Regions from separate parts of the Streptomyces sp. NBC_01520 genome, predicted to be linked through region 1. Evidence: riboswitches for the same ligand, from Rfam matches in the RefSeq annotation. Region 1 holds a riboswitch; each other region holds the start of a gene.
What was found. Region 1 has a riboswitch for cyclic di-AMP ahead of OG524_RS22395 (NlpC/P60 family protein). Riboswitches for the same ligand answer to the same signal wherever they lie in the genome.
Positions count from the first base shown of each region.

Region 1 (6,393 bases):
GGTCGGCGCGGAGCCTATGCCACCCGGGTCGCTCCCGCGAAAGGCATTTCGCTGATCGGCGCGATACGGACCGGTGCGCCCGGCCGCGGGGCGTGGATCATCTGGCCACCGCCGATGTAGAGCCCGACGTGGGTGACCCCGGAGTAGAAGAACACCAGGTCCCCGGGGGCCAGTTCGGATCGTGCGACGCGTCGGCCCGCGTTGATCTGCGTGTAGGTGGTCCGCGGCAGCGAGACACCCGCGGAACGCCAGGCGGCCTGGGTGAGGCCGGAGCAGTCGAAGGAGGAGGGGCCGGTGGCGCCCCAGACGTACGGCTTGCCGAGTGCCCCGTACGCGAAGGCGACCGCCTGCGCCGCACGGGCGTCGGGGGCGGCGACGGAGCCGCGCGGGGTGCCGCGGCCGGCGCGCACGGCCGGGCCGCCGTGCCCCGCGTAGTCGGCACGCTGGGCCTCGCTCAGGGTGGCCAGGAGCCGCTGGGCGTCGGCCAGTTTCGTGCGGACCGCCTCCTTGTGCTTCTTCAGGTCGGCCTGACGGGACCTGAGGACGGCGAGCTCGTCCTCGGCCCGGGCGCGCAGCTGTGCGACCTCGCCGATCTGCCGGCGTACGCCGTTGATCGCGCCGGCCTGCCGGTCACCGGCCCGGTCCAGGTAGGAGGCCCGCTCCAGGTACTCGTCGGGGTCGGAGGAGAGCGCCAGCCGGACGGCCGGGTCGATGCCTCCGCTGCGGTACTGCGCCGCGGCGAACGAGCCCAGGGCGTTGCGTGCGGCGTTGAGGCGGTCGGTCCTGCGCGCGGCCTCGTCGCGCAGCGCGTCGAGGGACTTCGCGGAGGCGGTCGCCTCCTCCTTCGCGCCGTTGTACTTCTCGGTGGCGACCTCGGCGTCGTGGTACAGCCGGTCGACCTTGGCCTTGACCTGGGCCGGGGAGAGCTGGGGCTCGGCCTGGGCGGCGCCTTCCAGGGCGGTCGCGGTCGCCGCCCCGGCGAAGGCCAGGGTGGCCGCGGTACGGGCAGCAGGCCCGGTGAACAGGCGCTGCTTGGGCTTGCGGTGAGCGGCTTTGCGATGGGGGGCCACGGGGGCGTGGGTCCTTCCGTTCGACTGCCCGCCGGGGAATACCTGCGGGCCCGCCGGGAGTCCGACGGCGGGCCACCGGAATAAGGGGGAGTGGCCCGCCGCCGGATCTCCCGGCGGGGCGACCGGGGTGCCGCCCCGGTACGGGTCGGCGGTGAAGAATCGGTCACCTGGGAGGGACGCTAAACCCGAGGCACAGGGAAGAGTCGTAATGACAGCTATTGGCTCGATGTGACGTTTCGGTCTCGTCGAATGATCGGGAAAATCAACCTGAGTCCGGCAATTCGCACCAGGTGCGAGCGAACTCGTAAGGAAGTCCTACCTGGCCGAAGAGTGGTGATATGCCCGCGGCTAGGCTGCGGCCATGGACGTACTCATCAATGTCTTCGTGGCTCTGCACATCATCGGTATCGCCTCCCTGCTGGGCGGCTTCCTGACCCAGATGAAGGCCATGGGGGCGGGCACCGCGCGCTTCGTGCCGGCCATGCTGCACGGGGCGCTGACCATGCTGGTCACGGGCATCGCCCTCGTCGGGCTCAACCAGGCCGACGACCAGACGGTGAACAACGTCAAGATCGGCGTCAAGCTGCTGGTCCTGATCGTGATCCTGGCGCTCGTGTACGTGAAGCGGGACGAGGAGAAGGCCGGCAAGGGCGCGTTCGCAGCCGTCGGCGGGCTGACGGTCGCCAACATCTTCATCGCCACGCTCTGGACCTGAGCCATGCTCTGGACCTGAGCCGCACTCCGGGCCTGAGCCATGCTCTGGACCTGAGCCATGCTCCGGACCTGAGCCATGCTCCGGACCTGAGCCGGCCGCTGTACGTGGGCAGTGCGGTCTCGTCCGGGCGGGGCGGGCGTACGACCCGTACGCCCGCCCTTCGCGCGCCCGCGCGTTACGCCGGGCGCACGCTGCCGTAGATCGGCATGTAGTAGATCGACTCCTCGCGGACGTTCGCACCGGGCTTCGGCGCGTGGATCATCATGCCGTCACCCTTGTAGATGCCGACGTGGCTGATGTCGTCGTAGAAGAAGACCAGGTCGCCCGGCTGCAGATCCGCCGTGGCCACCCGGGTGCCGACCTCCACCTGGTCCCAGGTCGTCCTGGGCAGGGTGACGCCCGCGGCCTTCCAGGCGGCCTGGGTGAGACCGGAGCAGTCGTACGAGGCCGGGCCCGTCGCCCCCCAGACGTACGGCTTGCCGATCTGGGCCCGGGCGAAGGCCAGGACCTTGTCGGCCTTGGCCGCGTAACCGCTGTCGGAGTCCGTGTCGCCGCCCGTTCCGGTGCCGGAGCCCGCCTCTTCCTCCTTCGCGGCCGCCTCCTCGGCCGCCCGGTCGGCCTCGGCCTTCGCGGCAGCCTGCTGGCGGGCGAGCTCCTTCGCCTTGCGCTCGGCCTCCGCCTCCTTCTTGCGCTCCAGCTCCGCGAGGCGCGCCTTCTCCTCGGCGGTCAGTTTCGACAGCAGCGAGCGGGCCTCGGTCAGCTTGTTCTGCACCTGCTGCTTGCTGGTGCGCAGAGTGGCCTGCGACTCGGTGAGCGTCTCCAGGCTCTTCGTCGCCTCGACCCGCTTCGCCGCGGCCTCGCCCTGCTGCGTACGGAAGTCGGCGACCGCCTTCTGCTGCTGGCTGGTCATCCGCGCCATCAGCTGGTCCTGGTCGAAGTACGCCTGCGGGTCGTCCGCGAGGAAGAACGTCGCCGTCGGGGCGATCGCACCGCCGCGGTACTGGGCCGCCGCGTAGTGGCCCAGCTCCCGGCGCGTCTCGTTGAGCTTGTCGGCCCGCTTGGCCGCGGCCTCCAGCAGCGCGTCGACCTTGGAGCGCTGCTGCGTGGACGCGGTCTTCGCCTTGTTGTACTCCTGCGTCGCCGTGCCTGCCTGGCGGTACAGGTCGTCCACCTTCTTCTGCACTTCCTCGATGCTGGGCTTGGGCTCCGCCGGGGCGGCCGTCGCGCTCTGCGTCGAGAGCAGGGTGACGGAGGCCAGCGCCGCCGTCGTGAGGCCGACGGCAGGGGTGGTGGTGCGCACCCGCGTGCGCGGCTTGCGATGCGATGCCAAGGCCGGCATCTCCTTCCGTGGACCGCCTACCGGGTTAGCTGTCGGGTTCGGGCGGAACGGAAGGCTGCCCTACGGTCCTGGGGAGAGGACCGATTCACCCCGGTGCTGCGTGTGGGTCCCCGGTTCCGGCTCCCGCGAGGGCGGCACGGATTCGGCGGGGGTGCCCGCGTGGCGTGGGTCGCCTCGAAGCGGTGACGGGTCACCCGTCGAGCACGCTAACCAACCCGTGGTGTCCCTGTGAAGGTTGATGTTCGATATGCCCGATACATTTCCGTGACCTTTTCGGACCGGCTGCCCACGGGGCGGCGACGGACCCAGGATTCCTACGCACCGTGCGCGGACCGTCTCCGTACGCGTACGGATTGCTGCCCTCGTGCGGAATGCGGCCCCGGGCTGTCGGTGCGGCGGCCCAGGGTCTTCCGTCTGGATCAGGCCGGGTCAGGGAGCGGGGTCCGGTGCGTGCAGCAAGGCGGAGGACTGAGGCGACGCGGAGCGTTGGTGATTGACGACAGCGCCGCAGACGTGCGTGCCAGATCCCGTGAGCCCGGCATCATCCGCACGAGAGGCCCTAGACTCGGCAGGCGATGAGCAGCCTCTTTGACGACAGTTTCCTGACCGGCCTCCAGCAAGCGGACGAAGGCCCCCCGCCGCCCCCCGAGGGCCACGCGCCCGAAGCGGTGCCGGAGGGGCTGTTCGAGGACGTCTTCGACACGCCCCCGCCGCCGCGTGACGCGTACTACCGCGACGGCGCCCCGCGCCCGGTCGTCGACTCCGCCGCGCTGCTCGACGGGCTGAACACCGAGCAGCGCGCCGCCGTCGTGCACGCGGGTTCTCCGCTGCTCATCGTCGCCGGGGCGGGTTCGGGCAAGACCCGCGTGCTGACCCACCGGATCGCCCACCTGCTGGCCGAGCGCGGGGTGCACCCGGGCCAGATCCTGGCGATCACCTTCACCAACAAGGCCGCCGGTGAGATGAAGGAGCGCGTCGAGCAGCTCGTCGGGCCGCGCGCCAACGCCATGTGGGTCATGACCTTCCACAGCGCGTGCGTGCGGATCCTGCGCCGCGAGTCCAAGCTCCTCGGCTTCACCTCGTCGTTCTCGATCTACGACGCCGCCGACTCCAAGCGGCTGATGGCGCTGGTCTGCCGCGATCTGGACCTCGACCCGAAGCGCTACCCGCCGAAGTCGTTCACGGCGAAGGTCTCGAACCTGAAGAACGAACTGATCGACGAGGAGACCTTCGCCGGTCAGGCAGCCGACGGGTTCGAGAAGACGCTGGCCCAGGCCTACGCGCTCTACCAGGCACGGCTGCGCGAGGCCAACGCCCTGGACTTCGACGACATCATCATGACGACGGTCCACCTGCTGCAGGCGTTCCCCGACGTCGCCGAGCACTACCGCCGCCGCTTCCGGCACGTGATGGTCGACGAGTACCAGGACACCAACCACGCGCAGTACACCCTCGTACGCGAGCTGGTCGGCCCGGCGGGCGAGGCCGACGCCCCGGGTGAGCTGTGCGTCGTCGGTGACGCGGACCAGTCGATCTACGCCTTCCGCGGAGCGACCATCCGCAACATCCTCCAGTTCGAGGAGGACTACCCGGACGCGACGACGATCATGCTGGAGCAGAACTACCGCTCCACGCAGACGATCCTGTCCGCGGCCAACGCCGTCATCGAGCGCAACGAGAGCCGCCGTCCCAAGAACCTCTGGACGAACGCGGGCGCCGGCACCCGGATCACCGGCTACGTCGCCGACACCGAGCACGACGAGGCGCAGTTCGTCGCCGACGAGATCGACCGGCTGACGGACGCCGGGGACGCGAAGGCGGGCGACGTAGCCGTCTTCTACCGCACGAACGCCCAGTCCCGTGTCTTCGAAGAGATCTTCATCCGCGTGGGGCTGCCCTACAAGGTCGTCGGCGGAGTGCGCTTCTACGAGCGCAAGGAGGTCAGGGACGTCCTGGCCTACCTCCGGGTCCTCTCCAACCCCGAGGACACCGTCCCGCTGCGACGCATCCTCAACGTGCCGAAGCGGGGCATCGGCGACCGGGCCGAGGCGATGATCGACGCCCTGTCGCTGCGCGAGAAGATCTCCTTCCCGCAGGCGCTGCGCCGCGTCGACGAGGCGTACGGCATGGCGGCCCGTTCGTCGAACGCCGTGAAGCGGTTCAACACGCTGATGGAGGAGCTCCGCACGATCGTGGAGTCCGGCGCCGGACCGGCGGTCGTGCTGGAGGCCGTCATGGAGCGGACCGGCTATCTCGCCGAACTCCAGGCGTCCACCGACCCGCAGGACGAGACCCGCATCGAGAACCTTCAGGAGCTCGCCGCCGTCGCCCTCGAGTTCGAGCAGGAGCGGGCGGAGGAGGAGGGCGCGGGCACGCTCGCCGAGTTCCTGGAGAAGGTCGCGCTCGTCGCCGACGCCGATCAGATCCCCGACGAGGACGAGGACGGCTCCGGTGTCGTCACGCTGATGACGCTGCACACCGCCAAGGGCCTCGAATTCCCGGTGGTGTTCCTGACCGGCATGGAGGACGGCGTCTTCCCGCACATGCGCGCGCTGGGTCAGGCGAAGGAGCTGGAGGAGGAGCGCCGGCTCGCCTACGTGGGCATCACCCGGGCGCGCGAGCGGCTGTATCTGACCCGGGCCTCCATGCGCAGCGCCTGGGGACAGCCCTCGTACAACCCGCCGTCGCGGTTCCTGGAGGAGATCCCGGACCAGCACCTGGAGTGGAAGCGCAAGGGGCCGATGGCGGCTCCGGCGGGACCGACGTCGGGGATCACCTCGTCGCTGTCCTCCTCGCGCGCCAGGTCGGGGCCGTCGGGCTTCGCGACCCGGCGTACCGCGGACAAGCCGGTGGTCACCCTGGTGGCGGGGGACCGGGTCACGCACGACCAGTTCGGCCTGGGCACGGTGACGGCCGTCGAGGGCTTCGGCGACCAGGCGAAGGCCACGGTCGACTTCGGCGACGAGCGCCCGAAGAAGCTGCTGCTGCGGTACGCGCCGGTCGAGAAGCTGTAGGGCCGCTCGCCCGGGCCCGGACGGGGCCCGGGCTTTCGACCGGGCGCGGGCCACGAAGAGGCCGACGCGGGTCCGGACGGTGCCGGGCGTCTTCGTCCGGGCGCGGGTCCGGATCGTTCAGGGTGCGGCTCAAGGGCCCGGGTTCGTGCCCGGGCCCTTGAGCTCAGGGCTCAGTTCGGATTGAGGCCGTGGCTGCGGAGCCACGCCAGCGGGTCGATCGACGCGCCGCCGCCGGGCCGTACCTCGAAGTGCAGG
Region 1 covers NZ_CP109404.1:4,895,889-4,902,281, forward strand. The annotation lists gene OG524_RS22385 (NlpC/P60 family protein) at 15-1,070, opposite strand; gene OG524_RS22390 (hypothetical protein) at 1,432-1,785, shown strand; gene OG524_RS22395 (NlpC/P60 family protein) at 1,961-3,124, opposite strand; cyclic di-AMP (ydaO/yuaA leader) riboswitch at 3,123-3,282, opposite strand; gene pcrA (DNA helicase PcrA) at 3,700-6,138, shown strand; gene OG524_RS22405 (peptidoglycan DD-metalloendopeptidase family protein) at 6,309-6,393, opposite strand, start outside.

Region 2 (6,393 bases), 1.1 Mb from region 1:
GAGGTTGTGCGGGGGCATGTTGGTGGCCATGCCGACGGCGATCCCGGACGCGCCGTTGACCAGGAGGTTCGGGTACGCCGCGGGGAGGACGACCGGTTCCCGCTCCTGGCCGTCGTAGTTCGCCTGGTAGTCGACGGTGTCCTCGTCGATGGACTCCGTCATCAGTGACGTGGCGTCGGCCATCCGGCACTCGGTGTACCGCATGGCGGCCGGCGGGTCGTCGTTGCCGAGCGAGCCGAAGTTGCCGTGACCGTCGACGAGGGGCAGACGCATCGAGAACGGCTGTGCCATGCGCACCAGTGCGTCATAGATCGACGCGTCACCGTGCGGGTGCAACTTGCCCATCACTTCGCCGACGACGCGGGCGCACTTCACATAGCCGCGGTCGGGGCGCAGCCCCATCTCGTTCATCTGGGACACGATGCGGCGGTGCACGGGCTTCATGCCGTCGCGGGCGTCGGGCAGAGCGCGGGAGTAGATCACCGAGTACGCGTACTCGAGGAAGGAGCCCTGCATTTCGTCGACGACGTCGATGTCGAGGATCTTCTCCTCGAAGTCGTCCGGCGGCGGGGTTTTCGTGCTGCGGCGGGCCATCGCGGCTGCGACTCCTTCACAGATTCTGTCGGGCAACCTCAGGTTCTGACGCCGACCATTGTGGACCGCCGCACCGACAACGCCGACCTCGACCCGTCCGAAGTGGTCTCCAGGGCCTCCGCGGAGCCCCTGTTTACGGCAGCATCTACGACAACATTCACGGAACGGGAACTTCGCCAGGTGCCCGTGCGCTTGCTTACAGTGGCAGGTCCGGCAGGAAATCCTGTATCGATCGAAGGGACGTACATGCCCATGGGTCACACGGCCACAGCCCAGGCCGGTTCCGGCGGCTTGACGGCGACCGAGCACCGCTTGGCCAACGGCCTGCGCGTGGTGCTCTCCGAGGACCATCTGACCCCGGTCGCCGCGGTCTGCCTCTGGTACGACGTCGGTTCCCGCCACGAGGTCAAGGGGCGTACCGGCCTCGCCCACCTCTTCGAGCACCTGATGTTCCAGGGCTCCGGCCAGGTCAAGGGGAACGGGCACTTCGAGCTGGTTCAGGGGGCCGGGGGCTCCCTCAACGGCACCACCAGCTTCGAGCGCACCAACTACTTCGAGACGATGCCCACGCATCAGCTGGAGCTGGCCCTGTGGCTCGAGGCCGACCGGATGGGCTCGCTGCTCGCCGCGCTCGACGAGGAGTCCATGGAGAACCAGCGCGACGTCGTCAAGAACGAGCGCCGCCAGCGGTACGACAACGTCCCGTACGGCACGGCGTTCGAGAAGCTCACAGCCCTCGCGTACCCGGAGGGCCACCCGTACCACCACACGCCGATCGGGTCGATGGCCGACCTGGACGCAGCCACGCTGGACGACGCGCAGGCGTTCTTCCGCACGTACTACGCGCCGAACAACGCGGTGCTCTCCGTGGTCGGGGACATCGACCCGGAGCAGACGCTCGCCTGGATCGAGAAGTACTTCGGTTCGATCCCCTCCCACGACGGCAAGCAGCCGCCGCGCGACGGCACACTGCCCGGCACCATCGGTGAGCAACTGCGCGAAGTGGTCCACGAGGAGGTCCCCGCGCGCGCCCTGATGGCCGCCTACCGGCTGCCGCACGACGGCACCCGTGAGTGCGACGCCGCGGACCTGGCGCTGACCGTGCTGGGCGGCGGCGAGTCGTCCCGCCTGCACAACCGCCTGGTCCGCCGCGACCGTACGGCGGTGGCCGCCGGATTCGGGCTGCTCCGGCTCTCCGGAGCACCCTCGCTGGGCTGGCTGGACGTCAAGACGTCCGGTGGCGTCGAGGTGCCGCAGATCGAGACGGCCGTCGACGAGGAGCTCGCCCGGTTCGCCGCCGAGGGCCCCACGCCCGAGGAAATGGAACGGGCACAGGCCCAGTTGGAGCGGGAGTGGCTGGACCGGCTCGGTACGGTCGCGGGCCGCGCCGACGAACTGTGCCGGTACGCCGTGCTGTTCGGTGACCCGCAGCTCGCCCTGACCGCGGTGGGGCGGGTGCTCGACGTCACCGCCCAGGAGGTCCAGGAGGCCGCCCGGGCGCATCTGCGTCCCGACAACCGTGCCGTCCTGGTGTACGAGCCGGTCGACGCCGACGAGACGGACGGCACCGACGCGCCCGAGGGGGCCGACAAGTGAGCGACGCCGCCGTGACTGGAGTAGCGATGGAGTACCACCCGCAGCCGACCGCAGGCGAGGCCAGGCCCTGGGCCTTCCCCGCGCCCGAGCGCGGCGCTCTGCCCAACGGCCTGACCGTCCTGCGCTGCCACCGCCCCGGCCAGCAGGTCGTCGCCGTGGAGATCTTCCTGGACGCCCCCCTGGACACCGAGCCCGAGGGCCTGGACGGCGTGGCCACGATCATGGCGCGTGCGCTGTCCGAGGGAACGGACAAGCGCTCCGCCGAGGAGTTCGCCGCCGAGCTGGAGCGCTGCGGTGCCACGCTCGACGCGCACGCCGACCACCCGGGTGTCCGGGTCTCCCTGGAGGTCCCGGTCTCCCGGCTGGCCAAGGCGCTCGGCCTGGTCGCCGAGGCGCTGCGGGCCCCGGCCTTCACCGAGAGCGAGGTGGAGCGCCTGGTGGGCAACCGGCTCGACGAGATCCCGCACGAGCAGGCCAACCCGGCCCGCCGCGCCGCCAAGCAGCTCTCCAAGGAGCTCTTCCCCGAGACGGCGCGGATGTCGCGACCGCGCCAGGGGACCGAGGAGACGGTGCGCCGCATCGACGCCGCGGCCGTACGTGCCTTCTACGACGCGCATGTCCGCCCGTCCACCGCGACGGCCGTGATCGTCGGTGACCTCACCGGGGTCGACCTGGACGAGCTGCTCGCCGACACCGTCGGTGACTGGTCGGGCAACGCCGCCGTGTCCCGCCCGGTACCGCCCATCACCGCGGACGACACCGGTCGTGTGGTCATCGTCGACCGTCCGGGAGCCGTACAGACCCAGCTGCTGATCGGCCGGATCGGCGCCGACCGGCACGACAGTGTGTGGCCCGCCCAGGTCCTCGGCACGTACTGCCTGGGAGGCACCCTCACCTCCCGGCTGGACCGGGTGCTGCGCGAGGAGAAGGGCTACACCTACGGGGTCCGCGCCTTCGGGCAGGTGCTGCGCTCGACCGCACCCGGATCGGCCTCCGGGGCGACCGGTGCCGCGATGCTCGCCATCAGCGGTTCCGTGGACACGGAGTCCACCGGACCCGCGCTGGACGACCTCTGGAAGGTCCTGCGCACCCTGGCGGCCGAGGGGCTCACGGACGCCGAGCGCGAGACCGCCGTGCAGAACCTCGTGGGCGTCGCTCCGCTGAAGTTCGAGACGGCCGCCTCCGTCGCCGGCACCCTGGCCGACCAGATGGAGCAGCACCTCCCGGACGACTACCAGGCCCAGCTGTACGCCCGCCTGGCCGAGACCGGCACGGTGGAGGCCACCGCCGCGGTGGTCAACGCCTTCCCCGTCGACCGGCTGGTCACCGTCCTCGTCGGGGACGCCGCACAGATCGCGGACCCCGTCAGGGCGCTCGGCATCGGCGAGGTGTCGGTCGTCAGCGGCTGACCTATCGGAGCAGATCCGGACCCCGGTGAGGACGTTCTCGCCGGGGTCCTCCTATTTGTCCGTGTTCGCGTGGAATATCGCCCGATCTGTTGTGGGATGTGCGACAAAAGGCCTGATCCGTTTGGCGTCGGAAAGCTGCCCGGCCTAGCGTCGGCCCGGCTGTCCGCCAGACATATGCCGCGTCCGCGGCGCCGGACAGTCATCGCCGAGTCCCCGTCAGGCGCGAGCCTGGGGAGCCGGGGACCCACGAAGTCCCTGGGGTGAATCGGATGCCTGCGCCCCCGCACGGGGCGGAGGAGTCCGTAGGAGACCTTCCTGCTCCGAACCCGTCAGCTAACCCGGTAGGCGAGAAGGAAGGAAAGGACCAGCCCCTCCATGGCGTTCACCCGTGCCACCGGGAAGCACCGTGCCCCGAGCCGCCTGACGCGCAGGAGCGCCCAGGTCGCCGGCATCGCGGCTCTGGCCACCACCGGCGTCATCGGCGGTGTGTCCTCCCCGGCCCTCGCCGCGGACTCCGAGGCCCCCACCGCGGGCAGCACCGGCCTGACCCAGGCCGTCGCGATCGACTCCACCCTCGCCGACCAGATCGCCGCCCAGGCGAAGGCCCAGCAGCACCAGGCCGACCTCGCCGCCAAGGCCGAAGCGAAGGCGAAGGCGGCAGCCAGGGCGAAGGCCGAGGCCGAGCGCAAGGCCGAAGCCCGTGCGGCCGAGGCCCGTGAGGCCAAGGCGCGCGCCGCCCGCGCGGCCGAGCGAGCCCGGCTGAACGCCTTCCACCTCCCGGTTGCCGGCTCCCAGGTGACCACCGGCTACAAGTCCGGCGGCGCCCTCTGGTCCTCCGGCAGCCACTCCGGCGTGGACTTCCGGGCCGCGTCCGGCAGTTCCGTCGTCGCGGTGGGCGCCGGCACGGTCGTCGAGGCCGGCTGGGGCGGGGCGTACGGCAACAACATCGTGCTCCGGATGACGGACGGCACGTACACCCAGTACGGCCACCTCTCGTCGATCGGCGTCTCGGTCGGTCAGAGCGTCACGTCCGGCCAGCAGATAGGCCTGTCCGGCTCGACCGGCAACTCCACCGGACCGCACCTGCACTTCGAGGCGCGGACCACCCCCGAGTACGGCTCCGACATGGACCCCGTCGCCTACCTCCGCGCGCACGGCGTCCAGGTCTGACCCCGCCTCGCCCCGCAGCGACGACGAAGGCCCCGGCACCCGCCGGGGCCTTCGTCGTACCACCGGGGGAGGCGCGCCGAAGCTCCGCGGAAGTGATTTCCGGTCAGAAGATATGCATGGATTTTGCTCTGCCGTCGGAAATTCCGACGGATTGCAATAGAGTCACAGAACAGGCGTCGATCGGCCGCGTTTCGCGGGGATTAAGGCGGAGGTTCGGACATGCGCATTCCCGCGCATTCGGTATGCACGGCAATCCGTGACGACATCGTCTCCGGTGGCTTCGAGCGTGGTAGCCGCCTCACCGAAGAGGTGCTCGCGCGTCGCTACGGGGTTTCCCGTGTCCCGGTACGCGAGGCACTGCGCACCCTGGAGTCCGAGGGGTTCGTCGTCACCCGTCGGCATGCCGGGGCCTGCGTCGCCGAGCCCACGGAGCAGGAGGCCGCCGACCTCCTGGAGATGCGGATGCTCCTGGAGCCGCTGGGTGCCGCACGCGCCGCGCAGCGCCGCACGGAGGCACACCTCAAGGTGCTCCGCGGCCTGGTCAGGCTGGGGCAGGAGCGCGTGCGCCGGGGTGAGGGGGAGGATCTGCGCTCCCTCGGCGGCTGGTTCCACGAGACACTTGCCCAGGCTTCGGGCAGCCCGGCGCTGATCGCGCTGCTCACCCAGCTCCGGCACAAGATCGCCTGGATGTACGTGGTCGATCAGCCGGGCCGCCCTGCCGACTCCTGGGCCGAGCACGGTGCCCTCGTGGACGCCGTGGCACGCGGCGACGCGGAACGGGCCAGGACGATCGCCGCCCAGCACGCGGAGCGCGCCACGGCCGCACACCGGCTGCGCCGCACGGACCGGCCGGGGAACGCGGCGGGTCCGTCCCGGGTGAGGGCTTCGCAACACGCCGTAAACACCGCGGGCGTCCGCCATTAACAATTGCACCGTATACAAAGAAGGTAATTGTCGAGGGGCTTTCTTTTTGCTGCCCTAATTCGGGTCGGCCGGGCATTTTCCCCGCTGGCCCGCCCGTCCTTGCGTGAACAGAAAAGCCGCGGTACCCCGAGGGGTACCGCGGCTTTGCCGCAGAAAGAATTCCGGCACGGGCCGGCCGGTTCAGACGGTCTCCGGAAGCTCCTCGAGCCCTTCGGCGACCAGCTTCGCCAGACGGTCCAGGGCGGCCTCCGAGTTGTCCGCCTCGGACGCGAGCACGATCTCCTCGCCACCCTGCGCGCCCAGGCCGAGCACCGCGAGCATGGACGCGGCGTTCACCGGGGAGCCATCGGCCCTGGCGATCGTCACGGGCACGCCGGAGGCCGTGGCGGCACGGACGAAGATGGAAGCGGGGCGGGCGTGCAGGCCCTCGGCCCAACCGACGTTGACGCGGCGCTCAGCCATTGGTTCTGCCCTTCACGTATCAATAGGTTGTCTAGACCAGTCTCTCATGCAGTGCGTACTGCTGTGCCCGGCCTCCGGCCCGGCGGGCCACCGCCGATCGGCCCCCTCAGCGTGCCCGCGCACCGAACCCTCCGCTACCGGTGCGACGAGCCGTAGGCTTTGCCCATGGAGCCCACGCCGGAGCAGAGTCCGCACCATGCGTACCCCGATCACTGGGAGGCGGACGTGGTGCTCCGCG
Region 2 covers NZ_CP109404.1:6,035,822-6,042,214, forward strand. The annotation lists gene OG524_RS27470 (DNA topoisomerase (ATP-hydrolyzing) subunit A) at 1-594, opposite strand, end outside; gene OG524_RS27475 (M16 family metallopeptidase) at 841-2,190, shown strand; gene OG524_RS27480 (M16 family metallopeptidase) at 2,217-3,599, shown strand; cyclic di-AMP (ydaO/yuaA leader) riboswitch at 3,793-3,961, shown strand; gene OG524_RS27485 (M23 family metallopeptidase) at 3,975-4,769, shown strand; gene OG524_RS27490 (GntR family transcriptional regulator) at 4,989-5,693, shown strand; gene OG524_RS27495 (HPr family phosphocarrier protein) at 5,874-6,155, opposite strand; gene OG524_RS27500 (GNAT family N-acetyltransferase) at 6,321-6,393, shown strand, end outside.
Region 2: another riboswitch for cyclic di-AMP. It lies ahead of OG524_RS27485 (M23 family metallopeptidase); the one in region 1 lies ahead of OG524_RS22395 (NlpC/P60 family protein).

Region 3 (6,393 bases), 2.3 Mb from region 1:
ACAGCAGGCACCCGCACCGTTCGGCGGGGCTGCCGTGCCGGACGGGCGAGTCGGTCATCTCGGTGGACGGCGAGGGGACGGTGCGGCGCTGCCACTTCGTCCGGGCCGAACTGGGCAACCTCTACGACGGCAGCTACCGGCGCTCCCTCGGGCCACGCGGCTGCCCGGCCGAGGTGTGCGACTGCCACATCGGCTACGTGCACCTGGAGACACTGCCCCTGTACGACATCTTCGCGGGCGGTGTCCTGGAGCGGATACCTGCCCGCCCGCAGACCGTACCCGCCCGCGGGCAGGCCCTCACGCTGTCACCGGTCAGGCTCGCGGAGGGGCGCCCGGACCTGCCGGACGTCGCACCATGAAGACGTCGACCGGGTCCTGGGCCTCCACGACGAATCCGTGACGCTCGTAGATCCGGCGGGCGGCGCTGCCGCGCAGGACGTTCAGCCGCACGGTCACACCCTCCCGGTCGGTGTCCGCGAGCACCGTGCGCAGCACGGCTGATCCGAGCCCCCGGCCCTGGTGGTGCGGGGCCAGGTAGAAGTGCTCCAGCAGCTTCCCGTCGTCGTCGGGCCGGACGGTGACGCATCCCGCGAACTCACCGCCGGCCAGGACGAGGGAGGTGTGGCGGGTGGAGAACGAGTCCCGCAGCCGCTGCCGCACCCGGTGCTCGTCGTAGCGGCCGAGGCGTTCCAGGTCCGCGCGCATGACGACGGCCCGCAGCTCCGCGACCGCCTCGACGTCCGTGGCCCGCGCGGCGCGCAGCACCCACTCCGCGCCGGGCAGGGGCGACGGGCCGGTCCGTACGGAGGCCGCCGGGACCGCACCGTCCGTCAGGGGGCTCACAACGGGAGCAGGTCGGGGCGCTTGGCCTCGACGTGGTCGCCGGAGGACTCGCCGCGCAGACGTCGTCCGATCCACGGCACGAGATACTCACGCGCCCAGTGGATGTCGTCGCGCCGCACCTCGAGTGTCCCGCGCTGTGCCTGTGGCGGCCACGTCTGGTCGGGGTCGGCCGGTACCTCGAGTCCCAGGACCTGGGCGGCGCGCAGCGCGACCCTGGTGTGGCCCTCGGGCGACAGGTGCAGCCGGTCGTCGTCCCAGGCGCGGCGGTCCTGCACGGAGCGCAGCGACCACAGGTCCAGGACCGGGCAGTCGTAGCGGTCGGCGATGGACCGGACATGGGCGGTGTACGTGGCGATCTTGCCGCGCAGGTGCCGGAGTACGGGGACGTGACGGGTGTCGAAGCCGGTGGTGACCATGACGGTGCCGACCGCCTGCGTCAGTTCGGCGACCGCGCGCTCGAAGCGTTCCGCCACGTCGTCAGGGTCGGAGCCGGGCCGGATGATGTCGTTGCCGCCCGCGCAGAAGCTCACCAGATCCGGTGCCAGCTCCTTGGCGCGGGGGACCTGCTCCTCGACTACCTGGTCGAGGAGGCGTCCGCGTACGGCGAGATTGGCGTACCGGAAGTTCCCGTGCGGGCCGTCCGTGGGACCTGCCGCCGCTCCGGGGACCGGGAGCTGGTCCGCGAGGAGGACCGCGAACCGGTCCGCCCAGCCGAGGAGCCTCCCGTCGGGGCCGGGGTCCCCGACGCCTTCGGTGAAGCTGTCGCCGATCGCTGCGTACGACCCGATGATGCCTCGTTGTGTGTTTCTCGAATCGTCTGCCACAAGGGCATATCCTGCACCTTCGAATGTGACCTACGCGACCGTAATAAGGGGTTGACGGGTGGTGAGAAAGACCACCCGGTCAGGTTTTGGTAAAGCCGGAATAAGAAGAGGGGCGGTGCACCGCCGCGCACCGCACCGCCCCTCTTCTTCGCGTCATTCGGGGACGCTCACCTGAAGTCGCTCACCCGAAGGTGTCGGACGGAGCCGCTCAGATGGAGACGCCGTGCGAGCGCAGGTACGCGATCGGGTCGACGTCGGAGCCGTAGCTCGGGCCGGTGCGGACCTCGAAGTGGAGGTGCGGGCCGGTGGAGTTGCCGGTGGAGCCGGAGAGGCCGATCTGCTGGCCGCCGGTGACGGTCTGGCCGGCGGAGACACCGAGCGAGGACAGGTGGGCGTACTGGGAGTACATGCCGTCGCTGTGCTGGATGACGACCTCGTTGCCGTACGAACCGCTCCACCCGGCGGAGACCACGGTGCCGGGGCCGATGGACCGGACGCCGGTGCCGGAGGCGGCCTGGAAGTCGGAGCCCGTGTGGTAGCCGCTGGACCAGCTGGCGCCGGAGGCACGGTACTGGGTGGTGACGTTGGCGTCGGCGACCGGGGCGGCCCAGCCGGAGCTGTTGCCCTCGGAAGCGGCGGCGGAGTCGGAGGTGTCGGCGGTGTCGGTCGCCGTCGCGGCCTTCTCGACCGGGGCGGCGGCCTTGGGCGCCGACTCGGCCTTCGAGGAGGTCGCCTCGGACGGCGCGGCCTTGGGCGCGGACTGCGCGGCCGAACCGGACGCCTTGGCACCGAGGGTCAGCTTCATGCCCGGGAAGATCAGGCTCGGGTTGTCGCCGACGACGTCGCGGTTGTCCTTGTACAGCTTCTCCCAGCCGCCCTTGAGCTTCTGGTCGGCCGCTATCTTCGACAGGTAGTCGCCGGAGACCACGGAATAGGTCTTCGGGGCGCTCTTCTTCTTCGCCACGGAGGCGGCGGGCGCGCCGTGGGCGGCGCTCGCGGCGGACTTGGCGGCAGGCGCGGCCTGCTCCGCAGCATGGGCGCCGGTGGCGCCGATCAGCGGAAGGGCGAGAACGGCGCCGCCGGTCCCGGCGGCGAGGACGCCTCGGGTGATCGGGCCGGTCTTCGTACGACGGTGCTTACCCTTTGCGGGCATGGGGAATTCCTCTCCGGCGCCTACGAGGTGAGCTGTCGGGTGCGGACTGGAGATGCCCGGCCGCGCTGGACGCGGCTTGACCCCGAGCCGTTCCGGATCCCTCCGGTCGGCGGCTTACCTGGTTCCCCCGCTCCTGCCACACGTTGGTCGGTGCGGATTCCGGGCGGCGGCAGGATTAGGCGTTCCGTCCGGATTGACCGTGACCGTAAGCGAGCCAGGACGCCGGGAACAAGCCGTCGGTTGCGAACCGGAATCCGCTCTTCATTTCCCGCCGAGAATTACGGTCACACTCCGTGGATTACGGATCTTGCCTTTCCGCGCGGCGTCCGGAATACCCGTCCACGGTTCCGCCACACACCGTCACGGATATGATCCCGCTCACCTACCAAGCCCCATCTCCCATACAAGCGGGGCATGTTCTGCTAAATGCACCAATACGGACATTGCTCGATTTCATCCTCTTCCGCGCCGCCTCGAAAACAGGACGGCGACCGAGACGGTTGCCCGATGAACGCATGTCGTATCGTCGCGAGCGTGGCCTCGTCGGCGAGCCGCGCCGACGCCAGACACTCCAGGAGTCCTTGTGACGCAGCTGCCAGAGGTTCCGTCGACCGACACCGAGCTGACCGGTGTCCGTAATTTCCGCGATGTGGGCGGACTCCCGACCGCGGACGGCGGGAAGGTCCGGCACGGGCGCCTCTACCGCAGCGGACACCTGGCGCACGCCACCGAGGCGGACGCGGCCTTCCTCACCGGCCTCGGCCTGCACACGGTCTTCGACTTCCGCAACGCGGCGGACCACAAGCTCGACGGTCATGACGTGGAACTGCCCGGCGTCCGGAATGTCAGCATTCCACTCTCCGACCCGGCCGACGGCGCCGAGTTCTGGCGGCTCGTGCGTGACGGGAACATCCAGCAGCTGCGATCGATCCTCGCCGACGGCAGGGGGACGGACCGCATGATCGCCTCGTACCGGTCGATCATCAGGGACCGCACGGCCGAGCACAGCCGGGTGCTGCACGCACTGGCCGAGGACAGCGTGCCCGCGCTGATGCACTGCGCCGCGGGCAAGGACCGGGCCGGCCTGTCGATCGCGATCTCACTGCTGGCCGTCGGTGTCGAGAAGGAGGCCATCGAGGCCGACTACCTGAAGTCCAACGACGCGCACCGCCGCTACAAGGTGCGGCGCAGCGACACCTCTTCGGCGGGGATGTCGGACGAGGTGATGGAACTGCTCAATCCGCTGTTCGGCGCGCACTCCGACTACCTCGACGCCGCGTTCACGGCGATCGAGGAGACCTGGGGCAACACGGACCGCTACCTCACGGAGGGCCTGAAGCTGACCCCCGCGACCCGCGAGAAGCTGCGCGAGCGCCTGGTCGAGGGCGCATAGGACCGACCCGGGGGCGGCCGGCCCCATGCGGACCGACCCGGGGGCGGCCGGCCCCATGCGGACCGGCCCGGGGGCGGCCGGCCCTCGCCCGTCGCGCCGGATGGGTCAGCCTTTACCCGCCACGGTGAACAGGATGAAGAGGAAGGCCGCGACGACGTGTCCGGCCACCAGGTAGGCGAAGAGCCGGATGACCACGCCGCGGGGCATCTTCCGCTCCTGCGTGTCCTTACCCTCGGGCCTGCGCGGAGTGAGCGGGTCATAGTTGGATGAATCAGACATGACGGTCCTCTCTTTCGACCGCTCGGGCCGAGGGAACGAAGGGTCTACGGGGCGGGGCGGGGTTCACCCGCGGTGGACCTCGCCGCCCAGGCACAGCTCGGCGGCAGGGCTCTGCAACAGCGTGTGGACGAAGAGCAGCCGCACACCCCCGCGGTCGAGCGCGGCGATCCGGTGCGGGGTGAGCGAGTCGAAGTGCGCACTGTCACCGGGGTCGAGGTCGTGCACGGTCTCCCCCAGGGCCACCCGCAGCCGTCCGTCGAGGACGTACAGCCATTCCTCGCCGGGATGGACGCGTACGAGATCGCTCTGGGCTCCGTACGGGACGCTCACCCGCAGCGCCTGCATGGCACGGCCCGAGGCTCCGGCCTGGTGGTACAGCCAGCCGTCGGCCTCCGCGCCACCACCGCCTGCGGGACCACCTGACGCACCACCGGAAGAACCCCGGGAGATACCCGCGGGAGAGGCTCCACCGGAAGCCCCTCCGAAGGGGATCCCTCCGAACGGTCCTCGCGTCGACCCGCCGACGGCACCGCCACGGACGATCGCGTCACGCTCGGGCGGCATCTCACCGAGGAGCTCGGAGACCGTCGTACCATAGATGCGGGCAAGTCCGAGCAGCATGGGCAGCGAGGGCTGCCTGCGGCCCGTTTCGAGCCGGGAGAGATGGGCCGGGGAGAGCCCGGCCCGCCCGGCGGCGGTCTCCAGGGTGAGACCCCGGTTGCGGCGCAGGTCACGCAGACGCGGCGCGACCCCCGGCAGCTCGTCGGCCACCCCTCCTTCGGGAGCATTCATGTTTCCATTGAGCCAGGATCTTTCCTCTCAGGCAAACTTCTTGCCTGAGAGGTAAAAAGCGGTAGGACCCCGTGGAGCGGCCCGGCGGAGCAGCCGTGCTCACCGGTTGGCGACCGCCTGTTTCACCAGGGTCCTGCCGAAGTCCCACATCAGCCCGCCCCCGCTGTGCGCGTCGTCCATGACGGCCGTGAAGGCGGTCACGAAGCGGTCCACCTCCCGCTCCCCGATGACCAGCGGCGGAATCAGCTTGATCACTTCCAGATGGTCGCCGGAGACCTGCGTGAGGATGCGGTGCTTCTGCAGCAGCGGCACCACCACCATCTGCGCGAAGAGACCCTTCCGGGCGGCCTGGAGCATGGTCCAGCGGCTGCGGAGCTTCAGCGAGGAGGGCCGGCCGAACTCGATGCCGATCATCAGGCCCCGCCCGCGGACCTCGTGCAGCAGCTCGTAGCGGCCGACGAGTGCCGCGAGCCGCTCCCGCAGCAGGTCACCGGTGCGGCGGGCGTTCGCGACCGTCTCCTCGTCCTCCATCACGGCGAGCACCGCGAGCCCGGCCGCCATGGCCTGGGCGTTCGATCCGAAGCTCGCGGAGTGGACGAGGACCCGGTCCATGGAAGAGTAGACGCGCTTGAAGATCCAGTCCTTGCCGAGCGTCGCCCCGACCGGCACGTAGCCGCCGGACAGCGCCTTGGCCACACAGACCAGATCGGGTTCGACGCCCTCCTCGTGCTGGTAGGCGTAGAAGTCGCCGGTCCTGCCGAGCCCGGTCTGCACCTCGTCGACGATGAGCACCGCCTTGTGCCGGTGCAGCAGCTCCTGCGCGGCCCTCAGGAAGCCGGGCGGTGAGGCGTGGACGCCCTTGCCCTGGATCGGCTCGACGACCAGGCCCGCCACGTCGCCGCACTTCAGCTCGCGCCGCAGGGCGTCCAGGTCGCCGAGCCCGATCGCCGTGTCGGGGAGCAGTGGCGCGAAGCCGTCCCGGAATCCGGACTCCCCGTTGACGGAGAGCGAACCGGTGGTCAGCCCGTGGAAGGCGCGGGTGCAGTAGAGGACGCGCGGCTTCCCGGTCGCGTACCGGGCGAACTTCAGGGCGGTCTCGACCGCCTCGG
Region 3 covers NZ_CP109404.1:7,245,506-7,251,898, reverse strand. The annotation lists gene OG524_RS32730 (STM4011 family radical SAM protein) at 1-359, shown strand, start outside; gene OG524_RS32725 (GNAT family N-acetyltransferase) at 313-783, opposite strand; gene OG524_RS32720 (SGNH/GDSL hydrolase family protein) at 840-1,667, opposite strand; gene OG524_RS32715 (peptidoglycan DD-metalloendopeptidase family protein) at 1,876-2,820, opposite strand; cyclic di-AMP (ydaO/yuaA leader) riboswitch at 2,825-2,996, opposite strand; gene OG524_RS32710 (tyrosine-protein phosphatase) at 3,404-4,213, shown strand; gene OG524_RS32705 (DUF6126 family protein) at 4,319-4,492, opposite strand; gene OG524_RS32700 (helix-turn-helix domain-containing protein) at 4,556-5,284, opposite strand; gene OG524_RS32695 (aspartate aminotransferase family protein) at 5,384-6,393, opposite strand, start outside.
Region 3: another riboswitch for cyclic di-AMP. It lies ahead of OG524_RS32715 (peptidoglycan DD-metalloendopeptidase family protein); the one in region 1 lies ahead of OG524_RS22395 (NlpC/P60 family protein).